4 regions of the Pseudomonas sp. NPDC087336 genome follow, and region 4 is predicted to be linked to each of the others. Evidence: predicted binding sites of a transcription regulator. Region 4 holds the regulator's gene; each other region holds the start of a gene.
What was found. The regulator sigma-54, encoded in region 4, starts transcription at its own class of promoters, with help from an activator protein. The targets are predictions, from matches to a motif close to ANTGGCATNNANNTTGCTNT.
Positions count from the first base shown of each region.

Region 1: a site for sigma-54 is predicted at 1,531-1,550, ahead of ACIO0C_RS28280 (DNA translocase FtsK). Genes of this name have one in related genera too.
Region 2: a site for sigma-54 is predicted at 3,945-3,964, ahead of glnK (P-II family nitrogen regulator). Genes of this name have one in related genera too.
Region 3: a site for sigma-54 is predicted at 1,366-1,385, ahead of ACIO0C_RS16920 (CmpA/NrtA family ABC transporter substrate-binding protein). Genes of this name have one in related genera too.

Region 1 is NZ_JBIUYA010000042.1:17,940-25,487, forward strand. Features, by position in the region: gene aat (leucyl/phenylalanyl-tRNA--protein transferase) at 1-457, opposite strand, end outside; gene trxB (thioredoxin-disulfide reductase) at 521-1,480, opposite strand; gene ACIO0C_RS28280 (DNA translocase FtsK) at 1,753-4,194, shown strand; gene lolA (outer membrane lipoprotein chaperone LolA) at 4,263-4,886, shown strand; gene ACIO0C_RS28290 (replication-associated recombination protein A) at 5,035-6,357, shown strand; gene crcB (fluoride efflux transporter CrcB) at 6,357-6,731, shown strand; gene serS (serine--tRNA ligase) at 6,747-7,548, shown strand, end outside.
Region 2 is NZ_JBIUYA010000001.1:133,108-140,655, reverse strand. Features, by position in the region: gene xerC (tyrosine recombinase XerC) at 1-107, shown strand, start outside; gene ACIO0C_RS00630 (HAD family hydrolase) at 104-802, shown strand; gene sutA (transcriptional regulator SutA) at 959-1,282, opposite strand; gene ACIO0C_RS00620 (secondary thiamine-phosphate synthase enzyme YjbQ) at 1,384-1,809, opposite strand; gene ACIO0C_RS00615 (ammonium transporter) at 2,026-3,363, opposite strand; gene glnK (P-II family nitrogen regulator) at 3,399-3,737, opposite strand; gene ACIO0C_RS00605 (accessory factor UbiK family protein) at 4,158-4,418, shown strand; partial or broken gene ACIO0C_RS00600 (magnesium chelatase domain-containing protein) at 4,668-4,793, shown strand; gene ACIO0C_RS00595 (YifB family Mg chelatase-like AAA ATPase) at 5,613-7,106, shown strand; gene ACIO0C_RS00590 (aldose 1-epimerase family protein) at 7,113-7,548, opposite strand, start outside.
Region 3 is NZ_JBIUYA010000015.1:89,484-97,031, reverse strand. Features, by position in the region: gene rmf (ribosome modulation factor) at 1-14, shown strand, start outside; gene ACIO0C_RS16925 (quinone-dependent dihydroorotate dehydrogenase) at 254-1,273, opposite strand; gene ACIO0C_RS16920 (CmpA/NrtA family ABC transporter substrate-binding protein) at 1,503-2,714, shown strand; gene ACIO0C_RS16915 (ANTAR domain-containing response regulator) at 2,730-3,305, shown strand; gene ACIO0C_RS16910 (nitrate/nitrite transporter) at 3,528-4,739, shown strand; gene ACIO0C_RS16905 (protein kinase) at 4,747-6,417, shown strand; gene cobA (uroporphyrinogen-III C-methyltransferase) at 6,469-7,227, shown strand; gene ACIO0C_RS16895 (OmpA family protein) at 7,325-7,548, opposite strand, start outside.
Region 4 is NZ_JBIUYA010000014.1:83,774-91,321, forward strand. Features, by position in the region: gene ACIO0C_RS16050 (class II fumarate hydratase) at 1-83, shown strand, start outside; gene ACIO0C_RS16055 (hypothetical protein) at 111-551, shown strand; gene ACIO0C_RS16060 (superoxide dismutase) at 554-1,165, shown strand; gene ACIO0C_RS16065 (ZIP family metal transporter) at 1,196-2,089, shown strand; gene ACIO0C_RS16070 (HPr family phosphocarrier protein) at 2,140-2,415, opposite strand; gene rapZ (RNase adapter RapZ) at 2,431-3,288, opposite strand; gene ptsN (PTS IIA-like nitrogen regulatory protein PtsN) at 3,291-3,755, opposite strand; gene hpf (ribosome hibernation-promoting factor, HPF/YfiA family) at 3,768-4,076, opposite strand; gene ACIO0C_RS16090 (RNA polymerase factor sigma-54) at 4,152-5,645, opposite strand; gene lptB (LPS export ABC transporter ATP-binding protein) at 5,830-6,555, opposite strand; gene lptA (lipopolysaccharide transport periplasmic protein LptA) at 6,555-7,103, opposite strand; gene lptC (LPS export ABC transporter periplasmic protein LptC) at 7,090-7,548, opposite strand, start outside.

The DNA of each region.
Region 1 (7,548 bases), on a different contig from region 4:
GCTGGCCCATCGCCAGGCCATACAGCCCGCCCACCAGTTCATCCTGGTCCCAGACCTCCACCGAATGTGCATGGCCGCGTTTGTGCAGTTCGATATAGGCATCCTGCATGGCTTCGGTGATCCAGGTGCCGTCCGCATATTCCCGGGGAGCGGCGCAGGCGCGGATGACCGCGGCAAAGTCCTGGTCGAAGGTCACCTGGTAGCGTTGTTGGCGCAGCAGTTTGTTCAGGCTGCGGGACACGTGCAGTTCATCGGGAAACAGCACGGTGCGAGGGTCCGGCGACCACCAGAGAATCGGCTGGCCTTCGGAAAACCAGGGGAAACAGCCATGGCGGTAGGCCTGGATCAGTCGATCGGCGGACAGGTCGCCACCGGCCGCCAGCAATCCATTGGGATCGCGCATGGCCTTTTCCAGGGCCGGGAACGTCAGGGTGTTGCGTTGTAACCAGGTCAGCATGGCGTCAGGGCTTACAGAAGGGGAGGGCGATGGCGGGCGTCGGGCCCGCCGTGAAGTGTGCCGTCAAACGGCGGGAATGTCGTCGAGGTATTTTTCCGCGTCCAGGGCGGCCATGCAGCCGGCGCCGGCGGAGGTGACCGCCTGGCGATAGACGTGATCGGCGACGTCACCCGCGGCAAACACGCCTTCGATGGCGGTGGCCGTAGCATTGCCTTCGCTGCCACCGTTGACCAGCAGATAGCCGTCACGCATTTCCAGTTGACCGGTGAACAGGTCGGTATTGGGCTTGTGACCGATGGCGATGAACACGCCGGTCAGCGCAAGCTCGGTGATTGCACCGCTATGGCTGTCGCGCAGGCGTGCGCCGGTCACGCCGCTGGCGTCGCCCAGCACCTCGTCCAGATTCTGGTTCCAGTGCAGGCGAATATTGCCCTTGGCGGCTTTTTCAAAGAGTTTGTCCTGAAGAATCTTTTCCGAACGCAATTTGTCGCGACGGTGGATCAGATGGACTTCGCTGGCAATGTTCGACAGGTAGAGCGCTTCTTCAACGGCGGTATTGCCACCGCCCACCACCGCGACCACCTGGTTGCGATAGAAGAAGCCGTCGCAAGTCGCGCAGGCTGAAACCCCTTTGCCGGCAAATGCCTCTTCCGAGGGCAGGCCCAGGTACTGTGCCGAGGCGCCAGTGGCGATAATCAGTGCGTCGCAAGTGTAAGTGCCGCTGTCACCGATGAGTTCGAAGGGGCGCTGTTGCAACTTGGCGGTATGGATATGGTCGTAAACAATCTCGGTGGCAAAGCGCTCGGCGTGTTTTTGCATGCGCTCCATCAGGACCGGGCCGGTCAGGCCTTCGACATCGCCTGGCCAGTTATCGACTTCCACGGTGGTGGTGAGCTGGCCACCTGCCTGTATGCCGGTAATGACAACAGGCTTGAGGTTGGCGCGAGCGGCATACACGGCTGCGCTGTAACCCGCGGGGCCGGAACCGAGGATGATCAGGCGGGAATGCTTCGCTACACTCATAAAAACACCTCATAAGCCTTTGTCACAAAAGAGAATGCGTGCTCAAATTGAGTCGCACGTAATGTGCTGTTGACTATGCTACACCCAAGAGTTGCCAGCATGGCATCGCACGTACAAACCCGTACAATGCCTGGCTGTAACAGTGTTTGTAACAAAATAGGCATCGCGTTTCGTGTTTATGAAAACCGATGCGCAGTGTTAAAAGTAGTCCCGGTTACACCTGTTAACTTTTTTACCTGCCTGGATTGGGCAGTTTTATAGTCATTCAACAGATGGACGCGCCGTTGGCGCAGGAAAAACAGGTTTTGAAGAAATCCACCGCAGCACCCAAAACAGTCGTTCCACTCTGGCGTCAACACCTGCACTACCGCCTCAAGGAAGGTGCATTGATCGCCATCGGTGCGTTGTGCCTGTTCCTGATGATGGCCTTGCTGACCTATGGCAAGGACGATCCGGGCTGGAGTCATAACAGCAAGATCGACGACGTTCAGAACTTCGGCGGCCCGGCGGGCTCCTACAGCGCCGATATCCTGTTCATGGTGCTGGGTTACTTTGCCTATATCTTCCCGCTGTTGCTGGCGATCAAGGCCTATCAGATCTTCCGCCAACGCCACGAGCCGTGGGAGTGGAGCGGCTGGTTGTTTTCCTGGCGCCTGATCGGCCTGGTGTTCCTGGTGTTGTCCGGCGCCGCGCTGGCGCACATCCATTTCCATGCCGCGACCGGTCTGCCGGCCGGCGCCGGCGGGGCGCTGGGCGAGAGCCTTGGCGACCTGGCGAAGAACGCGCTGAACATCCAGGGCAGCACGCTGCTGTTCATCGCCTTGTTCCTGTTCGGTCTCACGGTGTTCACGGACCTGTCATGGTTCAAGGTGATGGACGTTACCGGCAAGATCACCCTCGATCTGTTCGAGTTGTTCCAGGGCGCCGCCAATCGCTGGTGGGCGGCCCGTACCGAGCGCAAGCAACTGGTGGCGCAGCTGCGTGAAGTCGATGAGCGCGTGCACGAGGTGGTCGCGCCGACCGTCACCGACAAGCGTGAACAGGCCAAGGTCAAGGAACGCCTGATCGAGCGCGAGCAGGCCCTGAGCAAGCACATGTCCGAGCGCGAGAAGCAGGTGCCACCGGTGATCGCCCCGGCGCCACCCAAGCCGCCAGCGCCGAGCAAGCGCGTGGAAAAAGAAAAACAGGCGCCGTTGTTCGTCGACAGCGCCGTGGAAGGCACCTTGCCACCGATCTCGATTCTCGACCCGGCGGAAAAGAAACAACTCAATTACTCGCCCGAATCCCTGGCGGCCGTCGGCCACTTGCTGGAAATCAAGCTCAAGGAATTCGGCGTCGAAGTGACCGTGGATTCGATTCACCCGGGTCCGGTGATTACCCGTTACGAGATCCAGCCAGCGGCCGGGGTCAAGGTCAGCCGTATCTCCAACCTGGCGAAAGACCTGGCGCGTTCCCTGGCCGTGACCAGCGTACGTGTGGTGGAAGTGATTCCGGGCAAGACCACGGTCGGTATCGAGATTCCCAACGAAGACCGGCAGATCGTGCGCTTCTCCGAAGTGCTGTCGACCCCCGAGTACGACAACTTCAAGTCGCCGGTCACCCTGGCCCTGGGCCATGACATTGGCGGCAAGCCGGTGATCACTGACCTGGCGAAGATGCCGCACCTGCTGGTGGCCGGTACCACCGGTTCCGGTAAGTCGGTGGGGGTGAACGCGATGATCCTGTCGATCCTGTTCAAGTCCGGCCCGGATGACGCCAAGCTGATCATGATCGACCCGAAAATGCTCGAACTGTCGATCTACGAAGGCATTCCGCACCTGCTGTGCCCAGTGGTCACCGACATGAAGGACGCCGCCAACGCCTTGCGCTGGAGCGTCGCCGAGATGGAGCGGCGCTACAAGCTGATGGCGAAGATGGGGGTGCGTAACCTGTCCGGCTTCAACGCCAAGGTCAAGGAAGCGCAAGACGCTGGCGAGCCGTTGAGCGATCCGTTGTACAAGCGCGAAAGCATCCACGACGAAGCGCCATTGCTGCAGAAGCTGCCGACCATCGTGGTGGTTGTCGACGAATTCGCCGACATGATGATGATCGTCGGCAAGAAGGTTGAAGAACTGATCGCCCGTATCGCCCAGAAGGCGCGGGCGGCGGGCATCCACCTGATTCTCGCGACCCAGCGTCCGTCGGTGGACGTGATCACCGGTCTGATCAAGGCCAACATCCCGACCCGTATGGCGTTCCAGGTGTCGAGCAAGATCGACTCGCGGACCATCATCGACCAGGGCGGTGCCGAGCAACTGCTGGGTCACGGTGACATGTTGTACATGCCGCCGGGTACCAGCCTGCCGATCCGGGTTCACGGCGCGTTCGTGTCCGACGATGAGGTTCACCGCGTGGTCGAGGCTTGGAAACTGCGCGGTGCGCCGGAATACAACGACGACATCCTCAACGGTGTCGAAGAGGCCGGCAGCGGCTTTGAAGGCAGCAGCGGTGGCGGCGATGGCGACGATCCAGAGGCCGACGCGCTGTATGACGAAGCGGTGCAGTTCGTCCTGGAAAGCCGTCGTGCGTCCATCTCCGCGGTTCAGCGCAAGCTGAAGATCGGCTACAACCGCGCCGCACGCATGATCGAGGCCATGGAAATGGCCGGGGTCGTGACGTCCATGAATACCAACGGTTCGCGTGAAGTTCTGGCCCCTGGCCCGGTACGCGACTGACCCGATACTGAAAAGGGGCGGCGCCCTCAGGCGCCGCCCGCACTCCCACGAATGTTATGAGGACTCCCATGCGTCTGATCCGCATGCTGTTGCTGCCGGTACTGGCTTTGAGCACGCTTTCGGCCCACGCCGATGACAAGGACGTGGCACGCCTGACCCAATTGCTGGAAAAATCCCAGACCCTGACCGCGCGTTTCTCCCAGCTGACCCTGGATGGCACCGGTACCCAGTTGCAGGAAACCGCCGGCCAGATGTCGCTGCAGCGTCCGGGCCTGTTCTATTGGCACACCGATGCACCTGCCGAGCAGACCATGGTCTCCGATGGTAAAAAAGTCACCCTGTGGGACCCGGACCTGGAGCAGGTCACCATCAAGAACCTCGATCAGCGCCTGACCCAGACGCCAGCGCTGCTGCTGTCCGGTGACGTGTCGAAGATCAGCCAGAGCTTCGACATCAGCGCCAAGGAAGCCGGTGGCGTGATCGACTTCACCTTGAAGCCGAAAACCAAGGACACCCTGTTCGACAGCCTGCGCCTGTCGTTCCGCAATGGCCTGGTCAATGACATGCAGCTGATTGACAGTGTCGGCCAGCGCACCAATATCCTGTTCACCGGGGTGAAGGCCAACGAGCCGATCCCGGCCTCCAAATTCAAGTTCGACATTCCCAAGGGTGCGGACGTGATCCAGGAGTAAAACGCAGAACCTGGTGTAGGAGCGAGCTTGCTCGCGATGGACGTTAACGATAACGCGTGCATCCTGGCTTTACGCTTTGTCCTTGAGTTAATCGCGAGCAAGCTCGCTCCTACAGGAGTTAGAACCACGTGAGGTTTCACCCGTAACCATGGACCTGTTTCGCAGCACCCCGATCGCTCAACCATTGGCCGCCCGCCTGCGCGCGACCAACCTGGACGAGTATGTCGGTCAGGAACACGTGCTCGCTCGCGGCAAGCCCTTGCGCGAAGCGCTGGAGCAGGGTGCCCTGCATTCGATGATTTTCTGGGGGCCGCCCGGAGTGGGCAAGACCACCCTGGCGCGGTTGCTCGCGGAAGTCTCGGAGGCGCACTTCGAAACGGTGTCGGCGGTGCTCGCCGGGGTGAAGGAAATCCGTCAGGCGGTGGAAATCGCCAAGCAGCAGGCGGCCCAGTACGGTCGACGGACGATTCTGTTCGTTGATGAAGTGCACCGCTTCAACAAGTCCCAGCAGGATGCGTTCCTGCCGTATGTCGAGGACGGCACGCTGATTTTCATCGGCGCGACCACGGAAAATCCCTCCTTCGAACTCAACAACGCCTTGCTGTCCCGTGCGCGGGTCTATGTGCTCAAAAGCCTCGACGAAAGCGCGTTGCGTAAACTGGTGCACCGCGCGCTGACCGAAGAGCGCGGCCTGGGCAAGCGCAACCTGACCCTCAGCGACGCAGGCTTCCAGATACTGCTGTCGGCCGCCGATGGTGATGGCCGGCGCTTGCTCAATCTGCTGGAAAACGCCTCGGACCTGGCTGAAGACAACAGCGAGATCGGCATCGACCTGCTGCAAAGCTTGCTCGGTGATACCCGTCGGCGTTTCGACAAGGGTGGCGAAGCTTTCTACGACCAGATCTCCGCGCTACACAAGTCCGTGCGCGGCTCCAACCCCGACGGTGCGTTGTACTGGTTCGCGCGCATGATCGATGGCGGTTGCGATCCACTGTACCTGGCTCGGCGTGTGGTGCGCATGGCCAGCGAAGACATTGGCAATGCCGACCCGCGCGCGCTGAGCCTGTGCCTGGCGGCGTGGGAAGTGCAGGAGCGCCTCGGCAGCCCCGAAGGCGAGCTGGCGGTGGCGCAGGCCATCACCTACCTGGCTTGCGCGCCGAAAAGCAACGCGGTGTACATGGGCTTCAAGACCGCCCTGCGTGCCGCTGCCGAGCACGGTTCCCTGGAAGTGCCGCTGCACCTGCGCAATGCGCCGACCAAGCTGATGAAGCAGCTCGGCTACGGCGACGAATACCGTTATGCCCACGACGAGCCCGATGCCTACGCCGCCGGGGAAGATTACTTCCCGGAAGAGCTCGACCCTATCCCGTTCTATCAGCCGGTGCCCCGTGGCCTGGAGCTGAAGATTGGCGAAAAGCTCAATCACCTGGCGAAACTGGACCGTTTGAGCCCCCGGCAGCGGAGAAAATAGTGCTTCCCTTGATCCTTGCGGTTTCCGCCGGCGGTGTGGCCGGCACCTTGCTACGCTTTGCCACGGGTAACTGGATCAACGCTAATTGGCCGCGGCACTTCTATACCGCGACGCTGGCCGTTAATATCGTCGGCTGTTTGCTGATCGGCGTTTTATACGGTCTGTTTTTGCTACGCCCGGAGGTGCCGATCGAGGTGCGCGCCGGGTTGATCGTCGGCTTCCTCGGAGGGCTGACGACTTTTTCATCCTTTTCACTGGATACGGTGCGCCTGCTGGAAAGCGGGCAGGTACCGCTGGCCCTGGGCTATGCTGCCATCAGCGTATTCGGCGGGCTGCTCGCCACCTGGGCTGGCCTGTCCTTGACCAAACTTTGATAACGAGAGACCGACATGCTCGATTCCAAACTGTTACGTAGCAACCTTCAGGACGTAGCGGACCGCCTGGCATCCCGTGGCTTTACCCTGGATGTCGCGCGCATCGAAGCGCTGGAAGAACAGCGCAAGACCGTCCAGACCCGCACCGAAGCCCTGCAGGCTGAACGTAACGCGCGCTCCAAATCCATCGGTCAGGCCAAGCAGCGCGGCGAAGACATCGCGCCGTTGATGGCCGACGTCGAGCGCATGGCGGGCGAATTGGGTGCCGGTAAAACCGAGCTGGACGCGATCCAGACCGAGCTGGACTCGATCGTGCTGGGTATCCCCAACCTGCCGCACGAATCGGTGCCGATCGGCGACGACGAAGACGGCAACGTCGAAGTGCGCCGCTGGGGCACGCCGACCGCATTCGATTTCCCGGTGCAGGACCACGTTGCCTTGGGCGAAAAATTCGGCTGGCTGGATTTCGAAACCGCCGCCAAGTTGTCCGGCGCCCGATTCGCCTTGCTGCGCGGCCCGATCGCCCGCCTGCACCGCGCCCTGGCGCAGTTCATGATCAACCTGCACGTCACCGAGCACGGCTACGAAGAGGCTTACACGCCTTATCTGGTCCAGGCCCCGGCGCTGCAAGGCACCGGTCAGCTGCCGAAATTCGAAGAAGACCTGTTCAAGATCGCGCGCGAAGGCGAAGCCGACCTGTACCTGATCCCGACCGCCGAAGTGTCGCTGACCAACATCGTCGCCGGCGAAATCGTCGATTCGAAACTGCTGCCGATCAAGTTCGTTGCCCACACGCCTTGCTTCCGCAGTGAAGCCG
Region 2 (7,548 bases), on a different contig from region 4:
ACATCAAGACCACCCAGATCTACACCCACCTGGATTTCCAGCACCTGGCAACCGTCTACGACAGCGCCCATCCACGGGCCAAACGCATTAAAGGCGACGATTCATGACTCTCCAACTGATCACTTTCGACCTCGATGACACCCTGTGGGACACCGCCCCGGTGATCGTCAGCGCCGAAGCCGTATTGCGTGAATGGCTGACTGAACATGCGCCCAACCTGGGCGCTGTTCCGGTGGATCATTTGTGGGCCATTCGCGAACGCATCCTGAGCATCGAGCCAAACCTCAAGCACCGCATCAGTGCCTTGCGTCGCCGTGTGTTGTTTCAAGCACTGGAAGAAGCCGGGTACGCCCATGCGGAGGCGTCGGACCTGGCCAATCAGAGCTTCGAAGTGTTCCTGCATGCCCGGCATCAGCTGGAAATCTTCCCGGAGGTGCAACCCACCCTCCAGGCACTGGCCGACCATTACACCCTCGGCGTGGTCACCAACGGCAACGCCGATGTGCGCCGCCTGGGGCTCGCGGACTACTTCAAGTTTGCGTTGTGCGCTGAAGACATCGGCATTGCCAAACCCGATGCGCGACTGTTTCATGAAGCGCTGCAACGTGGTGGTGCAACCCCGGAATCGGCGGTGCATATCGGTGATCATCCGGGGGACGACATTGCCGGCGCGCAACAGGCAGGGCTGCGGGCGATCTGGTTCAACCCGGCGGGCAAAGTCTGGGAAGCCGAGCGTTTGCCGGATGCCGAAATTCGCAGCCTGACCGAATTGCCGGCGTTGTTGGCGCAGTGGAATCTGTAGGAGCTGGCTTGCCAGCGAAGGCGATCTCAAGGATTGCACAAGACTCAAGGGCCCCTTCGCCGGCAAGCCGGCTCCTACAGGGCTGCGCACGATTTTGTTTCAGGCATGAAAAAGCCCGCAGCGACGGCGGGCTTTTTCAGCAAGCGTGCAGCAGGCTCAGATAGGCCGGCTACCGTACTTGTTGTCAGGCTTCTTGGGAGGATCGGCGACCACATTGGCCTCCACTTCCTGCACCTTGCCACCACGAGCCAGGAACTCTTCCATGGCCTTGGCCAGGGCGTCGCGTTCCTTGTTCTTGGCTTCGACACTCGGCAGCTCATCAACCGATACCGCTGCCTTGGCTTTGCCTTTGGCGGTCGGAACGGGGGCATCACCGCCGTCGTCTTCAGCGACGTCTTCCGCCGCTGCTTCCAGACCTTCTTCGGTTTCGTCGTCGTCGCCTACTTCGAGGTCGTCGTTTTCCAGATCATCGTCGCTCATGTTCTACCTCATGACTTGCGAAAAGCAGATTAGTTATAGCCCAGCTTTGCCCTCTGTCGAAGGCCGCCGGAAAAAAATCAACAGCCGCTGCTGACCAGCGGTTATGCCCCTTCACCGTGCACGGTGGCGAGGACTTTACGGGCACCGCCATGATCACGGTGCTCGCCCAGGTAAACGCCTTGCCAGGTCCCTAATGCCAGTCGGCCCGCCGAAACCGGCAAACTGAGCTGACAGCCAAGCACGCTGGCCTTGAAGTGCGCCGGGAGGTCGTCCAGGCCTTCGTCGTTATGCTCATAGCCGTCTGTTCCTTGTGGGATCAGACGATTGAAAAATCGTTCGAAGTCGCGACGGACCGCCGGATCGGCGTTCTCGTTGATGGTCAACGACGCCGAGGTATGCTGTATCCACAAATGCAACAGACCGACCCGACACGCCTTGAGTTCAGGCAGGCCGGCGAGTAACTCGTCCGTTACCAGATGAAAGCCCCGGGGCCTCGCCCGAAGGGTTATCAGAGTCTGTTGCCACATACAGTTCTCCGCACGTCCGGGGCGCATTCTAGCGCGCTCTGGGAAAAAACAAAGGCCCTGATCATCCCTCATTCCTGTAAGCCTTCGGCCGTACAAATATACCCGACGCAAACATCGTAAAACCTGTAGGAAAAAACCTTTCAGCTCACCCTTCAATGACAAATTCCAGACAAAAAAATGCCCGGCAAGCCGGGCAAGTTTTTTTCATGCGCGTGCTTACAAGTTGTAGCCGCGTTCGTTGTGAAGCGCCAGATCAATACCGACCGCTTCTTCTTCCTCGGTGATACGCAGGCCCATGACGGCGTCCAGGACCTTGAGGATGATGTAGGTGACGATCGCGGTGTAGATCACCGTGAAGCCCACGCCCTTGAGCTGAATCCAGACTTGCGCACCGATATCGGTGACAGTGCCGAAACCACCCAGGGCCGGTGCAGCGAACACACCGGTCAGGATCGCGCCGAGAATACCGCCGATACCGTGCACGCCGAAGGCGTCCAGGGAGTCGTCATAGCCGAGTTTGCGTTTCAGGGTGGTCGCGCAGAAGAAGCACACCACGCCTGCAGCCAGACCGATCACCAAAGCCCCCATCGGGCCTACGGTGCCAGCGGCCGGGGTAATGGCTACCAGGCCTGCAACCACACCCGAAGCGATGCCCAGTGCGCTTGGCTTGCCGTGGGTGACCCACTCGGCAAACATCCAGCCCAGAGCAGCGGCGGCGGTAGCGATCTGGGTAACCAGCATTGCCATGCCGGCAGTGCCGTTGGCCGCCGCAGCGGAACCGGCGTTGAAACCGAACCAGCCGACCCACAGCATGGCCGCGCCCATCAGGGTGTAACCCAGGTTGTGCGGCGCCATCGGCGTGGTCGGGAAGCCTTTGCGCTTGCCCAGCACCAGGCAGGCAACCAGACCAGCCACACCGGCATTGATGTGCACTACGGTGCCACCGGCGAAGTCCAGCACGCCCCAATCCCACATCAGGCCGCCGTTGCCGGACCAGACCATGTGCGCGATCGGTGCATACACCAGGGTGAACCAGATGCCCATGAAGATCAGCATCGCGGAGAATTTCATACGCTCGGCAAAAGCACCAACGATCAGCGCCGGAGTGATGATGGCGAACGTCATCTGGAAGGTGATGAACACCGCCTCAGGGAACAGCGCCGCAGGGCCGGTCAGGCTGGATGGCGTGACACCGGCGAGGAAGGCCTTGCCCATGCCACCGAAGAACGAGTTGAAGTTGACGACGCCCTGCTCCATGCCGGTGGTGTCGAACGCAATGCTGTAGCCATAAATGACCCACAGGACGCTGATCAGACCGGTAATGGCGAAGCACTGCATCATCACGGAAAGAATGTTTTTGGAGCGAACCATGCCGCCGTAGAACAGCGCGAGGCCGGGAATGGTCATGAACAGCACGAGGGCTGTCGAGGTCATCATCCAGGCGGTGTCGCCGGAGTTGAGGACTGGGGCCGCCACTTCGTCTGCCGCCATGGCCAGGCAGGGCATTACGAAGGACAACAGGGCTCCTAGCCCTGCGAATTTACGCAGAGTCATTTTGTTTTCTCCTGGGGCGTTGGGTTTGTGGCGGCTTAGATTGCGTCGGTATCGGTTTCGCCGGTACGGATGCGAATCGCCTGTTCCAGATTGACCACGAAGATCTTGCCGTCCCCGATCTTGCCGGTGTTGGCCGCCTTGGTTATCGCCTCGATAACCCGGTCGAGATCCTTGTCGTCAATGGCGACATCAATCTTCACCTTTGGCAGGAAATCGACCACGTACTCAGCGCCGCGATACAGCTCGGTGTGACCCTTCTGCCGACCGAAGCCTTTGACTTCAGTAACGGTAATGCCCTGCACGCCGATCTCGGACAACGACTCGCGCACGTCGTCCAGCTTGAACGGCTTGATGATGGCAGTGACTAGCTTCATGAAAACTCTCTCCCGAATTTGGTGGACTTGCCCCAGGAAAACAAACCCGTCTCAAGTCTAAGCGCAGTGCCTGGCTTTGTAACGCATCGTCGGCCTTACCTGCCCGTCCGACGCCAGCTAACCGCTCCTTGCGAAACACTCCCCGCGTTTCGCCTGGCGCACTGCATTCGTCACAGCGACTGCATCAGTGCATGGGTTACCAGCATCTAAGCAGAAAGCTTGCCATCTCCACAAAACACTTTAATTTCAAGCCTTTGCCAACAGATCGCGACCACTTCACAACAACACCCGACGTGTTACGCACAACAACGGTGCGCCACCGTCCGTCCCCATGCGCGAAAAGCGTGCATCCCTTGCCCACGGAATTGACTATAGACACTGCGTGATACACTGCCTGCCATTGCTACCAGGACATTTCCCATGCTCGCGCCCAAAGACTTCCTCGACGCCCTGACAGGCACCGCCTCCCGCCTCTTCAGCGGCGACACTCCACTGCCCAAAAGCGAAATCGAAAGCCAGTTCAAGGCGCTGTTGCAGAGCGGATTCAGCAAACTGGATCTGGTGAGCCGCGAAGAATTCGATAGCCAGATGGTGGTGTTGGCGCGCACGCGGGCACGGTTGGAGGCTCTTGAGGCGAAAGTAGCGGAGTTGGAAGCGAAGCTCACTCCACCTGCCGAGTAACACACCTATTACTCTGTGAAAAGCGATCCCCTGTGGGAGCGGGCTTGCCCGCGAATGGAGTCGCCTCGGTCTACCTGCCATCCCACACTGGACAGACCACCCCTGTAGATACCGCAAGGCCATCGACGCTCTTTCACCGACGTCCTTCAACTATCTCGGCACGGTCCTACAAAAAGCAGCTCTCCGGCCTGATTTATCAGTCCACACCAGTGCCTGTAGGCTTCTTGCCTGATAAGGGACAGCCAAGATATGCATCTGGCGTCGGGGGACCTACCCAAGGATGGCGGACGCTTCGATCCGGCGATCGCCCTTGGGATTCTCTCGGCAAGCGTGCAGGTGACGACGCTGACGCTCAATAATGTGCAGAGCTTGGGCTAACACGCGCCAACCCTTCGTTACAGCATTAACGCCTTCGCCTATTCGCGAGACTATCGAGGCCGTTTCATAGCGGCGACGGGGTAGCAGCTCTTCTGTCGAAAATGATAGTTCCTGGAGCGCAGATCTACTGCGAACTCAAAGAACAGCGAGGCGGAAACCGGATCGCAGTGTTGAGGACATCCATGGGAACACTGATCCTCGAGCCGAGACACGAGCGCGTAACAGGCTTTGGTTATTACATAGTGACTTGGTACCCGCAAAAGCGTGCGCATGGCACGTTGGTCGGGCAGATACCACGAACAGCACCAAATCAGAAATAAAAAAAAGGCGTCCAATGGACGCCTTTTCAGTATTTTTGAGGAGTAGTCGCAGCGATTCTTTAGCTCCCAGCCTTGCGACCTTGGGTTCAGAATCCGACAGGCTAGCCCGTCGTCACTACTTCAGAGAAACCAGCTTTCTCTGCTGCCAAAAATGCGGGGGGGCCTTTGCTGGTGCCCAGTCCCGACGAATGCGCAGTTGCAGTCCTCAAAAATGAGGATCCGTTAATGCCAGCCACTAGTCAACATTTTCAGTGTAAATCCTCCTTGAAAACGCCCCATTTCAGGGCTTACCAAGCCACCACATACTGCTGGAAACAGGAGGCGTCAAACAGGGAGAAGGCTCGAAGATAGAGTTGTAGTCGATTGTGGCGCCGGTCATAAACGAGTCGTTACATCCGGTGATATTTCACGTTATTTCATATCCTTTTTGTTTCGCGCCGTCCGACTACGCTGTTGAAACCGCAGGAAGCGGCCCCCGTCATCTCAAGGAACGACCATGTCCCTCTCCATCGTCCACAGCCGCGCCCAGATTGGCGTGGATGCCCCCGCTGTCACCGTTGAAGTCCATCTGGCCAATGGTTTGCCATCGCTGACCATGGTCGGCCTGCCCGAGGCAGCGGTGAAGGAAAGCAAGGACCGGGTGCGCAGCGCGATCATCAATTCGGGGCTGCAGTTTCCGCCACGGCGCATCACGCTGAATCTGGCGCCGGCGGATTTGCCCAAGGATGGCGGGCGCTTCGATCTGGCGATTGCGCTGGGGATTCTCTCGGCCAGCGTGCAAGTGCCGACGCTGACGCTCGATGATGTGGAGTGCCTTGGGGAGCTGGCGCTGTCAGGCGCGGTTCGGGCCGTGCGCGGTGTATTGCCCGCAGCATTGGCGGCGCGCAAGGCCGGGCGGTCGTTGGTGGTGCCGCGGGCCAATGCCGAGGAAGCGTGCCTGGCGTCGGGCTTGAAAGTGATTGCGGTGGACCATTTGCTGGAGGCGGTTGCGCATTTCAATGGGCATACGCCGATCGAGCCCTATGTCTCCAATGGTTTGCTCTACGCCAGCAAACCCTATCCCGATTTGAATGAAGTGCAGGGTCAGCAGGCAGCCAAACGGGCGCTGTTGATTGCCGCCGCAGGTGCGCACAACCTTCTGTTCAGCGGGCCGCCGGGAACCGGGAAAACGCTGTTGGCCAGTCGCCTGCCGGGGCTACTGCCGCCGCTGGCGGAAAGCGAAGCACTGGAGGTGGCGGCGATCCAATCGGTCACCAGTTGCGTACCGCTGAGCCATTGGCCGCATCGGCCGTTTCGCCAGCCCCACCACTCCGCCTCAGGGCCTGCGCTGGTGGGCGGCGGCTCGAAACCGCAGCCGGGCGAGATCACCCTCGCTCACCATGGCGTCTTGTTTCTGGACGAGCTTCCGGAGTTTGAACGCAGGGTGCTTGAGGTGTTAAGAGAGCCACTGGAGTCCGGGTATATCGTGATTTCCCGGGCGAAGGATCGCGTGCGGTTTCCAGCGCGGTTCCAGTTGGTGGCGGCGATGAATCCGTGCCCCTGTGGATATCTTGGCGAACCCACTGGGCGCTGCTCCTGCACACCTGACATGGTGCAACGATACCGCAACAAGCTGTCGGGCCCGCTGCTGGATCGGATCGACTTGCACCTGACCGTGGCACGGGAGGCCACGGCGCTGAATCCACCCGTGAAACCGGGAGAGGACAGCGCCAGCGCTGCATTGATAGTGGCCGAGGCACGCGAGCGCCAACAGAAGCGTCAGGGCTGTGCCAATGCCTTTCTCGATCTGCCGGGGCTGCGCAAGCACTGCAAGTTATCCACAGTAGATGAAAACTGGCTGGAAACCGCTTGTGAACGGCTCAATCTCTCCCTGCGTTCAGCCCATCGATTGCTCAAGGTCGCACGCACGCTGGCGGACCTTGAACAAGCCGACGGCATCAGACGCGAACATTTGGCCGAGGCGCTGCAATATCGGCCGACAACGCTCTAGCCAGCGTCACCCCTTGTTCAGATCGACCAACGGCGTCTGCCGCACCTCAGTCTCCCGCCCACCTTGAATCTCGCTCACCTGCTTCAAGGCCTTATCCACAGCCGCCTTATCCGCCAGCAAGCTGTAGCTGATGCGGAACTGCTTGTGTTCCTTCGGCCCGATTGTCGGTACCAGGTTCAGTGGCCGCTGATAACGGCGGTTGTAGGAAAAACTTGTTCCCGGCTCCAGCCCCGTGACATAGCCTTGGCCTTGGGTATCGGTGTTTTTCCACAGGGAGAAAACGGGCAATGTCTGAGTGTTGAAGCCGACCGAAACCCCCAGGCTGCCGGCCTTGTTATGCAACACGGTCAACGTAACACCCTTGGCATCGGCATACGGCACCACGTTGTAAACCGTCTCGTCGTAGTCCTTGGTCGGTGCGCGGTAGGTTTGCCAGTCCGAC
Region 3 (7,548 bases), on a different contig from region 4:
ACGCCGTCGGCTAACAACACAGGGCACACACTCCGACACACAATCTGATTTTGTAGCGAATTAACCACGCACGTCCCATCCGGACGGCGGGCTGCGGCCCAAGGGCTCCTTTGAAAGGGGCCCTTTTTTATGCCTGCTCGCAATGCCCTTGTAGGAGCGAGCTTGCTCGCGATGGACGTGAACGATAACGCGTTAAACCAATGCCGAGTGGCGCCTATGGTTTTTTCGCGAGCAAGCTCGCTCCTGCAAGGGATCAGCGCAGGGCCGCGATGGCGTCTACCGACTCGCGAATCAGCGCCGGGCCCTTGTAGATGAAGCCCGAATAGATCTGCACCAGGCTCGCGCCCGCGCTGATTTTCTCCGCCGCGTGCCGGCCCTCGGTGATGCCGCCGGCTGCGATGATTGGCAAGCGACCGCCCAGCTCCGAGGCCAGCACCTTCACGGTGTGGGTGCTCTTGTCACGTACCGGTGCGCCGGACAGACCGCCCGCCTCGTCACCATGCTCCATGCCTTCCACACCCACGCGGCTCAGGGTGGTGTTGGTGGCGATGACCGCATCCATTCCGGTTTCGATCAGCGCTTGTGCAACCTGTGCGGTTTCTTCGTCGCTCATGTCCGGCGCGATCTTGATCGCCAGCGGCACGTGCCTGCCGTGACGCAGCGCCAGTTCGGCGCGACGCGTGGCGAGGTCAGCCAGCAGCTGCTTGAGCGAGTCACCGAATTGCAGGCTGCGCAGGCCCGGAGTATTGGGCGAGCTGACGTTGACCGTCACATAGCTGGCGTGGGCGTAGACCTTGTCCAGGCAGATCAGGTAGTCGTCGACCGCACGCTCGACCGGAGTATCGAAGTTCTTGCCGATATTGATGCCCAGCACGCCCTTGTACTTGGCGGCCGCCACGCGGGCCAGCAGGTGATCGACCCCGAGGTTGTTGAAGCCCATGCGGTTGATGATCGCCTCGGCCTCCGGCAAGCGGAACAACCGGGGTTTCGGATTGCCCGGTTGCGCACGCGGGGTGATGGTGCCGATTTCGACAAAACCAAAACCCAGTTGCGCAAAGCCGTCGATGGCCGCGCCATTCTTGTCCAGGCCGGCCGCCAGGCCCACCGGGTTCGGGAAGTCCAGGCCCATGACATTAACCGGCAGTTTTGCCGGGGCCTTGCACAGCAAACCGTTGAGCCCCAGACGCCCGCCCGCGCCGATCAGGTCCAGGGACAGATCGTGGGAGGTTTCCGGGGAAAGTTTGAACAACAGTTGACGGGCCAGGGTGTACATGGGCGGGTTTGACTCGATTGGCGGCGAAATGAGGCGGCGATTATACCCGCGCATCGGGGTCGCAAGCGAGGCGCGCGACAAAAACAGCGGGCGATGGCATATGCCTTGCACCGGCACAGGTATCAGCACGCAGGCCAACGACGGAATGCGTGCCAGGACAATGGCGTCGTCAGCCGCCCCTGCTCACACGGGGTCCGGGACGACGTTTTTTTTGGAAGGTGCGAAATCGATGAACGAACCCTCAACCAATCCCCTGGCCTGGGTCAATGGCAGCGATGCCCCGGAAAAGACCGAAATCAACCTCGGCTTCATGGCCCTGAGCGACTGTGCTTCGGTGGTGGTCGCCGCCACCCAGGGCTTCGCCCAGCCCTACGGACTGACCTTGAACCTCAAGCGCCAGTCGTCCTGGGCCAACCTGCGGGACAAACTGGTGAGCGGCGAACTCGACGCCGCCCATAGCCTCTACGGCTTGATCTACGCCGTGCACCTGGGCATCGGCGGCGTGGCCCCCACCGACATGGCGGTGCTCATGGGCCTGAACCAGAACGGCCAGAGCATCAACCTCTCCCACGGTTTGCAGGCCATCGGCGTGACCAGTCCTGAAGCACTGGACCGTCACGTGCACCAAACTCGCCCAAAACTGACCTTTGCCCAGACCTTTCCCACCGGCACCCATGCCATGTGGTTGTACTACTGGTTGGCGAGCCAGGGCATTCATCCGTTGCACGACGTCGACAGCGTCGTGGTGCCGCCGCCGCAAATGGTGGCGCACCTGCAAGCCGGGCGTATCGACGGCTTCTGCGTAGGCGAGCCCTGGGCCGACAGCGCGGTGAAGCAGGACCTCGGTTTTACCCTGGCCACCTCCCAGGCCATCTGGCCAGACCACCCGGAAAAAATCCTCGGCTGTACGCGCGCCTTCGTCGAGCAATACCCCAACACCGCCCGAGCTTTGGTGATGGCGATCCTCGAAGCCAGCCGTTTCATCGATGAAAGCGTCGAGAATCGCCGCAGTACCGCGCAATTGCTCAGTGCACCGCAGTACCTCGATGCGCCGTTGTCGTGTATCGAACCACGGCTGCTGGGCGACTATGCCGACGGCCTGGGCAACGAATGGCAAGATCCGCACGCGCTGCGCTTCCATGGGCAAGGGACGGTCAACTTGCCCTACCTGTCCGACGGCATGTGGTTCATGACTCAGTTTCGTCGCTGGGGCCTGTTACGCGACGACCCCGATTACCTCGCCGTAGCTCGTCAGGTGCAGCAACTAGACTTATACCGTGAGGCCGCCAGCGCCGTCGGTGTCGCCGCCCCGGGCAATGAAATGCGCAGCAGCCAGCTGATCGACGGCAAGGTCTGGGATGGTGCGGACCCGTCCGGTTATGCCCGCAGCTTCAAGCTGCACGCCATGAGCGACAGCTCGCCACTTCTCGCCAGCCGCTGACAGGAGACTGCAAACATGCTGCGTATCCTGCTGATCAACGACACTGCGAAAAAAGTCGGACGCCTGAAAGCCGCCCTGACCGAGGCCGGCTTCGAGGTCATCGACGAATCCGGGCTGACCATTGACTTGCCCGAACGCGTCGAAACGGTGCGCCCGGATGTGATCCTGATCGATACCGAGTCACCGAGCCGCGATGTCATGGAGCAAGTGGTGCTGGTCAGCCGCGACCAGCCACGGCCGATTGTGATGTTTACCGACGAACACGACCCCGATGTGATGCGCCAGGCGATCAAGTCCGGGGTCAGTGCCTACATCGTCGAGGGCATTCACGCACAGCGCCTGCAACCGATTCTCGACGTGGCCATGGCGCGCTTCGAAAGCGACCAGGCCCTGCGCGCCCAGCTGCACGCCCGTGACCAGCAACTGGCCGAGCGCAAGCGCATCGAGCTGGCCAAGGGGCTGCTGATGAAGATGAAGGACTGCAACGAAGAAGAGGCCTACACCCTGATGCGTCGCCAGGCGATGAGCCGCCAGCAGAAGCTGATCCAGGTGGCGGAACAGATCATTGCCATGAGTGAGTTGCTTGGCTGAAGGACGCCTTCGCGGGCAAGCCTCGCTCCTACAGGCGAATGGCGCAACTCGGGTCCCGACTGTTGGCACAGATCTGGCTATGTAATCCCTACAGGTAACCAACGGCGGTTGCCCCACCTACGACAAAGACGTCGCTAACCTCATTTGCCCCATGGCGAATCAGGTGGCGGCGTTTTTTTTGTTTTGGCTCCCGTTCGAGACTCCTATCAGCTGAGGTGCGCGATGAATTCAAGCTTCTGGAAATCCGGCCATACCCCGACACTGTTCGCAGCTTTCCTCTATTTCGACCTGAGTTTCATGGTGTGGTACCTGCTCGGCCCGCTGGCCGTACAGATCGCTGGCGACCTGCACCTGACCACGCAACAACGCGGACTGGTGGTGGCCACGCCGATTCTGGCCGGGGCGGTACTGCGCTTCGTGATGGGGATGCTGGCTGATCGCCTGTCACCCAAGACTGCCGGCCTGATTGGCCAGGTGATCGTGATCTGTGCATTGTTCGGCGCCTGGAAACTCGGCATCCATACCTACGAGCAAGCCTTGCTGCTGGGGCTGTTCCTCGGCATGGCCGGCGCCTCCTTCGCCGTTGCCCTGCCCCTGGCATCGCAGTGGTATCCGCCACAGCACCAAGGCAAGGCAATGGGCATCGCCGGGGCCGGAAACTCCGGCACCGTACTCGCGGCGCTGATTGCACCGGTTCTGGCGGCTGCCGTTGGCTGGAGCAATGTGTTCGGCTTCGCGCTGATCCCGCTAATCCTGACGCTGATCGTCTTCGCCTGGCTGGCCAAGAACGCGCCTGAGCGGCCGAAAGCCAAGTCGATGGCCGACTACTTCAAGGCCCTGGGCGACCGCGATAGCTGGTGGTTCATGTTTTTCTACAGCGTGACCTTCGGTGGCTTCATCGGCCTTGCCAGCGCCCTGCCTGGTTACTTCAACGACCAGTACGGCCTGAGCCCGGTGACCGCCGGTTACTACACGGCAGCCTGTGTGTTCGGCGGCAGCCTGATGCGTCCGCTGGGCGGCGCCCTGGCCGATCGTTTCGGCGGCATTCGCACCCTGCTCGCGATGTACACCGTGGCGGCCATCTGTATTGCTGCCGTCGGTTTCAACTTGCCCAGTTCCTATGCCGCGCTGGCCCTGTTCGTGTGCACCATGCTCGGTTTGGGTGCAGGCAACGGTGCGGTGTTCCAGTTGGTGCCCCAGCGTTTCCGTCGCGAGATCGGCGTCATGACCGGCCTGATCGGCATGGCCGGCGGCATCGGTGGCTTTGCCCTGGCGGCAGGCATGGGTGCGATCAAGCAGAGCACCGGCAGCTACCAGATGGCATTGTGGTTGTTCGCCAGCCTGGGGGTGCTCGCCTGGTTCGGCCTGCACGGCGTAAAACGCCGCTGGAGGACCACCTGGGGTTCGGCCGCCGTGACGGCTGCACGGGTCTGACGCCGCCATGAGCCTGCAATTGAGTTTTGCGCAAGCCAGCGCCATCGGCCCGCGCGATGAGAATCAGGACGCCTTGCGCCTCGTCACGCCGGCCCCGGCGCTGGCAGCCAGCAAAGGCTACCTGTTCGCCATCGCCGATGGCGTCAGCCAGTGCGCCGACGGTGGCCTGGCGGCTCGCTCGACCTTGCAGGCCCTGGCGCTCGATTACTACGCCACGCCGGAAACCTGGGGCGTTGCCCAGGCGCTGGATCGCCTGCTGCTGGCGCAAAATCGCTGGCTGCAGGCCAACGGCGCAGGCCAACCACTGCTGACCACCGTCAGCGCCCTGGTCCTGCGCGGCCGGCGTTTTACCTTGGCCCATGTCGGCGATTGCCGGGTGTATCGCTGGCACGCCGAGCAGTTGCAACGGGTCAGCGAAGATCATGTCTGGGACCAACCGGGCATGCAGCATGTACTCAAGCGTGCACTGGGTCTGGATCAGCACCTGGTGCTGGACTTTCTCGATGGCGAATTGCGCATCGACGAAAGCTTCGTACTGCTCAGCGACGGAGTCTGGGCGGTCCTGGGCGACACCGCGATTGCAGCGATCCTGCGGGACCAACCGGACCTGGACAGCGCCGCGCAAACCCTGGTCAACGCCGCGCACCTTGCGGGTAGCCAGGATAACGCCAGCGCACTGCTGGTACGGGTCGATGCCCTGGGCGAAGCGAACATCGGCGATGCATTGATCCATCTGCAGCAATGGCCGCTGCCACCGGCACTGAAACCGGGCCAGGTTTTCGAGGGCTGGCAGATTGAAGGGATTCTCGGCCAGAGCCAGCAGTCGTTGCTCTATCGGGTACGCGACAGCCAGCAGCAACCCTGGCTGCTGAAAACCCTGCCCCCGCGCCTGCATGACGATCATCAGGCCGGGCAAGCGTTGCTGTCCGAAGAATGGTTCCTCAAGCGCGTGGCCGGGCGGCACTTTCCTGAAGTGCATGCGGCCAGCCAGCGCCAGCATCTGTACTACGTGATGCGTGAGTATTCGGGCTCGACACTGGCGCAAGTGCACGAACAGACCGGCCCTATGCCCCTGGCCCAATGGCAGGACGTGGCTGAACGCCTGCTGCGAGCGGTCGGCATGCTGCATCGACGGCAGATCCTGCATCGCGATATCAAGCCGCAGAACCTGCTGGCAGGGGACGACAGCGAGTTGCGCCTGCTGGATTTCGGCCTCGCCTACTGCCCAGGCCTGTCTGAGGACCAACCCAGCACCCTGCCTGGAACTCCCAGCTATATCGCCCCGGAAGCCTTCCGCGGCGATGCACCGACGCCGCAACAGGACCTGTATGCGGTGGGGGTGACTTTGTATTTTCTGCTCACCGGGCAATTTCCCTACGGTGAAATCGAAGCCTTTCAACGCCCTCGGTTCGGCGTTCCGGTCAGCGCCAGTCGCTACCGCCCCGACCTGCCGGAATGGATTGCGCAAAGCCTGGAACGCGCGGTTGCCGCAGACCCGGCGCAACGCTTTGAAACTGCCGAAGAGTGGTTGCGGCTGCTGGAACAGGGGGAGCGACGCAGTTTAAGCGTACGCCCCAGGCCTTTGCTGGAGCGCGAACCGCTGAAGGTATGGCGCACATTGGCCCTGCTGTCGCTTGTGGCGAACCTGGCAATGCTGTTCCTGGTGTTCCATGGCTGAGCCTGCATTGCCTTTAAAACCGATCATCGTCATTTCGTGAGGAACAACACTATGAACGCAAAAGTCTGGCTGGTGGGTGCAGGTCCCGGCGATCCTGAATTGCTGACCCTCAAGGCGGTGCGCGCACTGAAGGAAGCGGACGTGGTGCTGATCGATGACCTGGTCAATGGCGCGATACTCGCACACTGCCCTGAGGCGCGGGTCATTGCGGTGGGCAAACGCGGTGGTTGCCGTTCCACGCCGCAAGCGTTCATCCATCGCCTGATGCTGCGTTACGCCCGGCAGGGCAAATGCGTGGTGCGGCTCAAAGGGGGCGACCCGTGCATTTTCGGGCGCGGTGGCGAAGAGGCCCAGTGGTTGCGCGAGCGCGGGGTGGAGGCCGAGCTGGTCAATGGCATCACTGCCGGGCTCGCGGGCGCCACCCAATGCGATATACCGCTGACCCTGCGCGGTGTGGCGCGCGGCGTGACACTGGTCACCGCCCACACCCAGGACGGCAGCAGCCTGAACTGGCAGGCACTGGCCCAGGGCGGTACGACCTTGGTGATCTACATGGGTGTAGCCAAGCTCAGCGAAATCCGCGAGCAGCTGTTGGCCGCAGGGATGGCGAAGGATACGCCGGTGGCGATGATTGAAAACGCTTCACTGCCCCATCAGCGCGAATGCAGGAGCGATCTGACGGCCATGGAGGAAGATGCCTACGCCTTTGAGCTTAAAAGCCCAGCCATATTGGTGATCGGTGCGGTTGCGGCTGGCGAACAGATCAAACGATCGGAGCTTTTGCAGAATTCTGCGGAAACTGCGGCTTAGACACACGGGCAAGCCTCGCTCCTACAGTTAAAAAGCCCAAATCGCAGGCAAAGAAAAGCCCGGCCTGAGCCGGGCTTTTCTCAAAGCTGCGGGCTAATTACTTAGCTTGAGCTTCAACCTGCGCTTCTACGCGACGGTTCACAGCACGGCCAGCGTCAGTAGCGTTGTCAGCAACTGGGCGGGATTCGCCGTAGCCAACAGACTGAACGCGGGACGATTCAACACCGTACTGGTTGGTCAGAACTTGCTTAACGGCGTTTGCACGACGCTCGGACAGTTTCTGGTTGTAAGCGTCAGGACCGACGGAGTCAGTGTGACCTT
Region 4 (7,548 bases):
TCGCGCTGGAGCACACGGACCTGTCGCGTAGTCAGCTGGAAGAGTTGCTCAACCCGGAAAAACTCACCGCTGGCGGCGTGTAAACACTACCACCGCTTTGGAGGCTCACCATGGATCACTGGAAACGCACGATCGAAAGGGCAAATCGCTGTTTCATGTTGGGCGAGCTGGTCGATGCTCGCGAGGCTTACTTGCAGGCATTGGCACTGGCCCAGGTGCTGTTCGAGCGCTGGGGAAATGCCGATGAAGCGGTGGCGGCCTGCGTGATTTCCCATCACAACCTGGCGGACCTGCATCTGCGCCTGAATCAGCCGGAGGAGAGCGCCGAGTACCTGTGCGCCATCCACCAGCGCCTGTTGCAAGCCATGCAGGACCCGCGACTGAGCCCAGCCCTGCGCGAAGCCGCACTGCGCCAGAGCAACAAGACCTACGTCGAGCTGCTGAATTTCATCAGCGAACACGGTGAATACCCACGCACCCATCGTTTGCTGCACATCGATGCGGCCTCACCCTCGCAACGCCCTGTGCCTCACCCTCATGGAGTCCACTGAACATGGCTTTTACCCTGCCTGCCTTGCCGTATGCCTACGACGCCCTGGAACCGCACATCGATGCGCAGACCATGGAGATTCACTACACCAAGCACCACCAGACCTATATCAACAACCTGAACGCTGCTGTCGAGGGCACCGAGTTCGCCGAGTGGCCAGTGGAAAGGCTGGTGGCCGCCGTACAGCAACTGCCTGACAAGCTCCGTGCGGCAGTGATCAATCAGGGTGGCGGCCACGCCAACCATTCACTGTTCTGGGAGGTCATGGCGCCCCACGGCGGCGGCAAGCCCGAAGGCACGCTGGCCCGGGCCATCGACGAGCAACTGGGTGGCTTCGACAGTTTCAAGGAGGCTTTCACCAAGGCTGCCCTGAGCCGTTTCGGCAGTGGCTGGGCCTGGCTGAGCGTTACACCGCAGAAGTCCCTGGTCGTGGAAAGCAGTGGCAACCAGGACAGTCCGTTGATGAATGGCAATACGCCGATCCTCGGCCTGGATGTGTGGGAGCACGCTTACTACCTGCGCTATCAGAACCGCCGTCCGGAATACATCGGCGCGTTCTACAACGTGATCAATTGGCCAGAAGTTGCTGCGCGCTATCAAGCTGCACTGGCCTGAGTGTTCAATAAAAACAACCCAAGGCTGATTATGGGCACTGAAACACTGGCGATCGGAAGTGGACGAATGTTTCGTTACGCTTTTGGATCGCTGCTACTGCTGGCGGGCACGAGCTTGCTGGTTGCACACGGGCTGGCGTGGCTGGATCTGGAGCCGCGGCTATCGCGGGCGTTGCAGGGCGGTGCGATCTGCGCCCTGGGTACCGCGCTCGGGGCCGTACCGGTGCTGGTGATCCGGCGTATGCCCCAGGCACTCAGCGATACCCTGCTGGGCTTTGGTGCTGGCGTGATGCTCGCGGCGACAGCGTTTTCGCTGATCGTGCCGGGCATTGCGGCGGCAGAAAACCTCGACATGACGCCGTGGGCAGCCAGCAGCTTGATCTGTTTCGGCATCATGCTCGGCGCGCTCGCTTTGTTCCTGGTGGATCGCAAGGTCGCGCAAGCTTCACCACAAATGCTCATCGGCTCCGTGGAGCATCCGGTGATCCCGCCACGGATCTGGCTGTTCGTGTTTGCAATCATTGCCCATAACATCCCTGAAGGCATGGCGGTCGGCGTGTCGGCCGGTGGTGGTATGCCTGATGCCGACAGCCTGGCAATGGGCATTGCCTTGCAGGATGTGCCGGAAGGGTTGGTGATCGCGTTGGTCCTGGCCGGGGCAGGGATGTCGCGTTTCAAGGCTTTTTTGATGGGTGCAGCGTCAGGTTTGGTTGAGCCGGTGTTCGCGCTGTTGTGCGCGTGGCTGGTGAGCCTGGCTGAACTGTTGTTGCCTTTGGGTTTGGCGCTGGCGGCGGGGGCGATGCTGTTGGTGGTCACCCACGAAGTCATTCCCGAGTCGCGGCGGCATGGTCACGACAAGCTGGCCAGCCTTGGGTTGCTGATCGGGTTTTGTTTGATGATGGTGATGGATACGGCGTTGGGTTGAGAAAAAGATCGTCCGAATGCGGCCCGAGCCTGCGGACGATCTTTTGACCTTTACTCGCCTTCGTCGAAGTAGTTGTTGATCAACGCTACCAGCGCATCCAGCGCTTGCTGTTCCTGCTCGCCTTGCGTGCTCAGATAAATCCTGGTGCCCTTGCCGGCGGCCAGCATCATCATCGCCATGATGCTTTTACCATCGACGGTGGTTTCTGGCGTGCGTCCTACCCTGATCGTGCATTCCTTGAATTGACCGGCGACCCCAACGAATTTTGCCGAAGCGCGGGCATGCAGGCCCAGCTTGTTGATGATTTCGATTTCCAGAGCAGGCATCGCGATGTGAATCCTTTAGCTGAGGTCGCGGTGGCGAACCTGGACATTCTTCAGGGATTGCTGCAGGACCTGGCCAAGACGTTCAGTCAGGTAGACGGAGCGGTGATGGCCGCCGGTGCAGCCAATGGCAATGGTGACATAGGCACGGTTGCTGGCGGCAAAGCGTGGCAGCCATTTGAGCAAGTAAGTAGAAATGTCCTGGAACATTTCCTCCACATCGGGTTGCGCCGCCAGGTATTCGGCCACCGGTTGGTCGAGCCCGGACTGCTCGCGCAGTTCCGGCTTCCAGTAAGGATTGGGCAGGCAGCGCACATCGAATACCAGGTCGGCGTCGACCGGCATGCCGCGCTTGAACCCGAACGATTCCACGAGGAACGCCGTACCGGGTTCCGGCTGGTTCAGCAGGCGCAGCTTGATGGTATCGCGCAGTTGATACAAGTTCAGGCTGGTGGTGTTGAGCTTGAGATCGGCAAGGTCGGCAATCGGCCCGAGCAGGGTGGTCTCGTCGTTGATCGCTTCGGCCAGTGAGCGGTTGGCATTGCTCAGCGGGTGGCGCCGACGGGTTTCCGAGAAACGTTTGAGCAGGGTTTCCTCGTCGGCATCCAGGTACAGGACATCACACTGGATGTGGCGACTGCGCACTTCGGCCAGCAACTCGGGGAACCGCGACAGGTGGCTTGGCAGGTTGCGTGCATCGATGGATACGGCAACCAGCGGTTGTGCCAGCTCGGTGTGGATCAGCGCTCGCTCGGCCAGTTCGGGCAGCAACCCCGCCGGCAGGTTGTCTATGCAGTAGTAGCCGTTGTCCTCGAGGACGTCGAGGGCGGTACTTTTACCCGAGCCGGAGCGGCCGCTGACGATGATCAAGCGCATGATTACTGCCCGTTTTGCTCGCTCAGGACAACCTGATACAAGGCTTCATTGCTCGGGGCGCTGCGCAGTTTGTCGCGCACGTCCTTGCGGTCGAGCATGCTGGCAATCTGGCGCAACAACTCCAGGTGCGCATCGGTGGCGGCTTCCGGGACCAGCAGCACAAACAGCAGGTCAACCGGGGCGCCGTCGATGGCGTCGAAATCGATGGGGGCATCCAAGTGCATCAAGGCGCTGATGGGTGCGTTGCAGCCCTTCAGGCGACAGTGGGGAATGGCGATGCCGTTGCCAAAACCGGTCGAGCCCAGTTTTTCACGGGCAATCAAAGCCTCGAAGACATCTTGCATCTCCAGATCCGGCACTTCGCGATGGATAAGGTTGGCAATTTGCTCGAGGGCTTTCTTTTTACTGCCGCCCGGCACGTTCACCAGGGAACGGCCGGGGGTCAGGATGCTTTCAAGTCGGATCATGGGTTGGGAGTGTTAACGACCCGTAGCGCCCTGGAGGAGGCTCTGGGTCTTTTCCTTATGCTTTTTGAGTTGTTTATCCAGCTTGTCGGTCAATGCGTCGATCGCCGCGTACATGTCGGTATGTTCCGCGTTGGCGACCACTTCATTGCCGGGAATATGCAGCGTGGCTTCGATTTTCTGCTTCAGCTTTTCGACCGTCATCGTGACCTGCACGTTAGTGATCTTGTCGAAATGTCGCTCCAATCGTTCGAGTTTTTCGCCGATGTAGGAGCGAAGAGGTTCGGTCACTTCCAGTTGGTGTCCACTGATGTTGACTTGCATACAGCTTCTCCTTCGTTGCCAGTGCATAAAGCGGCAGATCCAGATGATCTGCCACTGGAACGCTGTGGCGTGGCCCTACATCAACCGCTTGCGTTCGCTCGAAGGCGCGATCCCCAGGGATTCGCGGTACTTGGCGACGGTGCGGCGGGCCACCTGAATGCCTTGTGCCTCCAGTAAACCAGCGATCTTGCTGTCACTCAACGGCTTTTTCTGATTTTCCGCAGCTACCAGTTTTTTGATGATCGCGCGAATCGCCGTGGACGAGCATTCTCCGCCTTCGGAGGTGCTGACGTGGCTGGAGAAAAAGTATTTCAGTTCATAGATTCCCCGAGGGGTATGCATGAATTTCTGCGTGGTGACCCGTGAAATCGTCGACTCGTGCATGCCGACTGCTTCGGCGATGTCATGCAGGACCAATGGTTTCATCGCCTCGTCGCCGTACTCCAGGAAGCCGCGCTGATGCTCGACGATCTGCGTGGCCACTTTCATCAGGGTTTCGTTGCGGCTTTGCAGGCTCTTGATGAACCAGCGGGCTTCCTGCAGCTGATTGCGCATGAAGGTGTTGTCGGCGCTGGTGTCGGCACGGCGAACGAACCCTGCATACTGGGCGTTGACCCGCAGGCGAGGCACCGACTCCTGGTTGAGCTCCACCAGCCAGCGTTCGTTGTCCTTGCGCACGATCACGTCGGGAACCACGTATTCGGCTTCGGTCGACTCGATTTGCGAGCCCGGGCGCGGGTTGAGGCTCTGGACCAGTTCGATGACCTGGCGCAGTTCATCTTCCTTGAGCTTCATGCGGCGCATCAGCTGGCTGTAGTCGCGGCTACCGAGCAAGTCGATGTAGTCGGTGACCAGGCGCTTGGCTTCGGCCAGCCAAGGTGTCTTGGCGGTTAGCTGGCGCAATTGCAGCAGCAGGCATTCGCCCAGGTTGCGCGCACCGATACCGGCGGGTTCGAATTGCTGGATGCGGTGCAGGACGGCTTCGATTTCGTCCAGTTCGATGTCCAGTTCCGGATCGAAGGCTTCGAGGATTTCCTCCAGCGTCTCGTCCAGATAACCCTGGTTGTTGATGCAGTCGATCAGGGTCACGGCGATCAGGCGATCGGTGTCGGACATCGGTGCCAGGTTCAATTGCCACAACAGGTGGCTTTGCAGGCTCTCGCCGGCCGATGTGCGGGTGGTGAAATCCCACTCGTCGTCATCGTTGCTCGGCAGGCTGCTGGCACTGGTCTGGTAGACGTCTTCCCAGGCGGTGTCGACAGGCAGTTCATTGGGGATGCGCTCGTTCCAGTCGCCTTCCTCGATGTTATCGACGGTCGGGGCGCTTTCCTGGTATGAGGGTTCCTGGGTGTCGGTACTGGGCTGGTGTTCGGCGTTGTCGGCCAGTGGGTCGGAATTATCGAAGTCGTCGCCTTCTTCCTGGCGCTCGAGCATCGGATTGGACTCCAGGGCCTCCTGGATTTCCTGTTGCAGGTCCAGGGTCGACAATTGGAGCAGGCGGATGGCCTGTTGCAGCTGCGGTGTCATCGTCAGCTGCTGGCCCATTCTCAAGACTAGCGATGGTTTCATGGCAGGGGCTTAACACCTTATTCGCCGGCGCACATGCGCCATCCACTACAGGGCGCCGGAGCGCCAAACTTAAGCAAATTATATGCCCGAAACTGCGGCGTTTGCCTAGAGCGCTGTAACAATAAAAAAAGATTGATTTTTTATTGCGGCAAGCGCTCGGCCGACCCGCCGGACACCGCGATGCTTACAGGCGGAATTCATGCCCCAGGTACACTTCCTTCACCAGGTCATTGGCCAGGATGGTTTCAGCGTCGCCTTCGGCGATCAGTTGGCCATCGTTGACAATATAGGCGGTTTCGCAGATATCCAGGGTTTCACGGACGTTGTGGTCGGTGATCAGCACGCCGATCCCCTTCGCCTTGAGGTGGTGGATGATCTGCTTGATGTCGCCTACCGAGATCGGGTCCACGCCGGCGAATGGTTCGTCGAGCAGGATGAATTTCGGGTTGGTGGCCAGTGCCCGGGCGATTTCCACGCGGCGGCGCTCGCCACCTGACAGGCTCATGCCGAGGCTGTCGCGGATGTGGCTGATGTGGAACTCCTGCAGCAGGCTTTCCAGTTCCTTGCGGCGACCGGCCTTGTCGAGTTCCTTGCGGGTCTCGAGGATGGCCATGATGTTGTCGGCCACCGACAGTTTGCGGAAGATCGATGCTTCCTGCGGCAGATAACCGATACCCGCCTTGGCGCGACCGTGCATCGGCTGGTGACTGACGTCGAGGTCATCGATCAGCACGCGGCCCTGATCGGCCTGTACCAGGCCGACGATCATGTAGAAGCAGGTGGTCTTGCCGGCGCCGTTGGGGCCGAGCAGGCCGACGATCTGGCCGCTGTCGATGGACAGGCTGACGTCACGCACGACCTGGCGGCTCTTGTAGCTCTTGGCCAGATGCTGAGCTTTCAGAGTTGCCATTACTGCGCCTTTTGCTCGTCGGTTTTCTTTTTCGGCTGGATCACCATGTCTATGCGCGGACGCGACTCGGTCACCTTGCTGCCCGTGGCGCGACCGGCGCTGGCCAGTTTTTTCTCGGTGTCATAGACGATCTTCTCGCCCTGGGTGGTGTTGTTGTCCTTGTCGACGACCTTGGCCTTGTCGATCAGCACGACGCGGTTTTGCGTGGCGTGGTACTGGATGGTTACGCCCCAGCCTTGCACAGGCTTGGCGTCGCCTGCCGTTTGCAGTTGCTCGAAATAGGCCAGGTTGCCCACCGAGGTCACTACGTCGATGTCGCCATTGGGGGCGCGGGTCATGGTCACCTTGTTGCCGGTCACCTTCATCGAGCCCTGGGTGATGATCACATCGCCCGTATAGGTGGCTACGCCGTTCTTGTCGTCCAGTTGGGCATCGTCGGCCTGAATGCGGATTGGCTGCTGCTGATCGTCCGGCAGAGCCCAGGCGCTCACGCTTCCCAGTGCTGCGCCCAGACTGAGCAAAATAGGGAGGGTTTTAACGAGCCTCATACTGTCCTCTTACGTTCGATAGCAGGTGTATCCTGCTTTCTTTCAAATACGCCTTCATGCCCTTGCCGGTCGATACACCGCCAGCGCCGTCGATTCTAACGTCTTGCTCGGTCTGCGCATATTGCTGCTGCGGAAACACGGTCATGCGGGTGGTGGTGATCAGCGTCCTGCGGTTTTTCTCGTCGAAACGGGTAATGCGCACCGAATCGATCAGTTCGACCTGTGTGCCGTCCGGATTGACTTCGCCTTTTTCGCTCTGCACGTGCCACGGGAACTCGGTGCCGCGGAACATGTTCAGGTCGGGATTGGTCAGCAGCGTCACTTCGGTGGCTTTGAGGTGCTCGACCTTGTCCGACGTCATCTCGTATTGCAGCCTGCCGTCCGGCAGGAACTGCACGCTGTGGGCGTTGGTGGCGTAATAGTCGATCGCGCTCTCATCGACGTG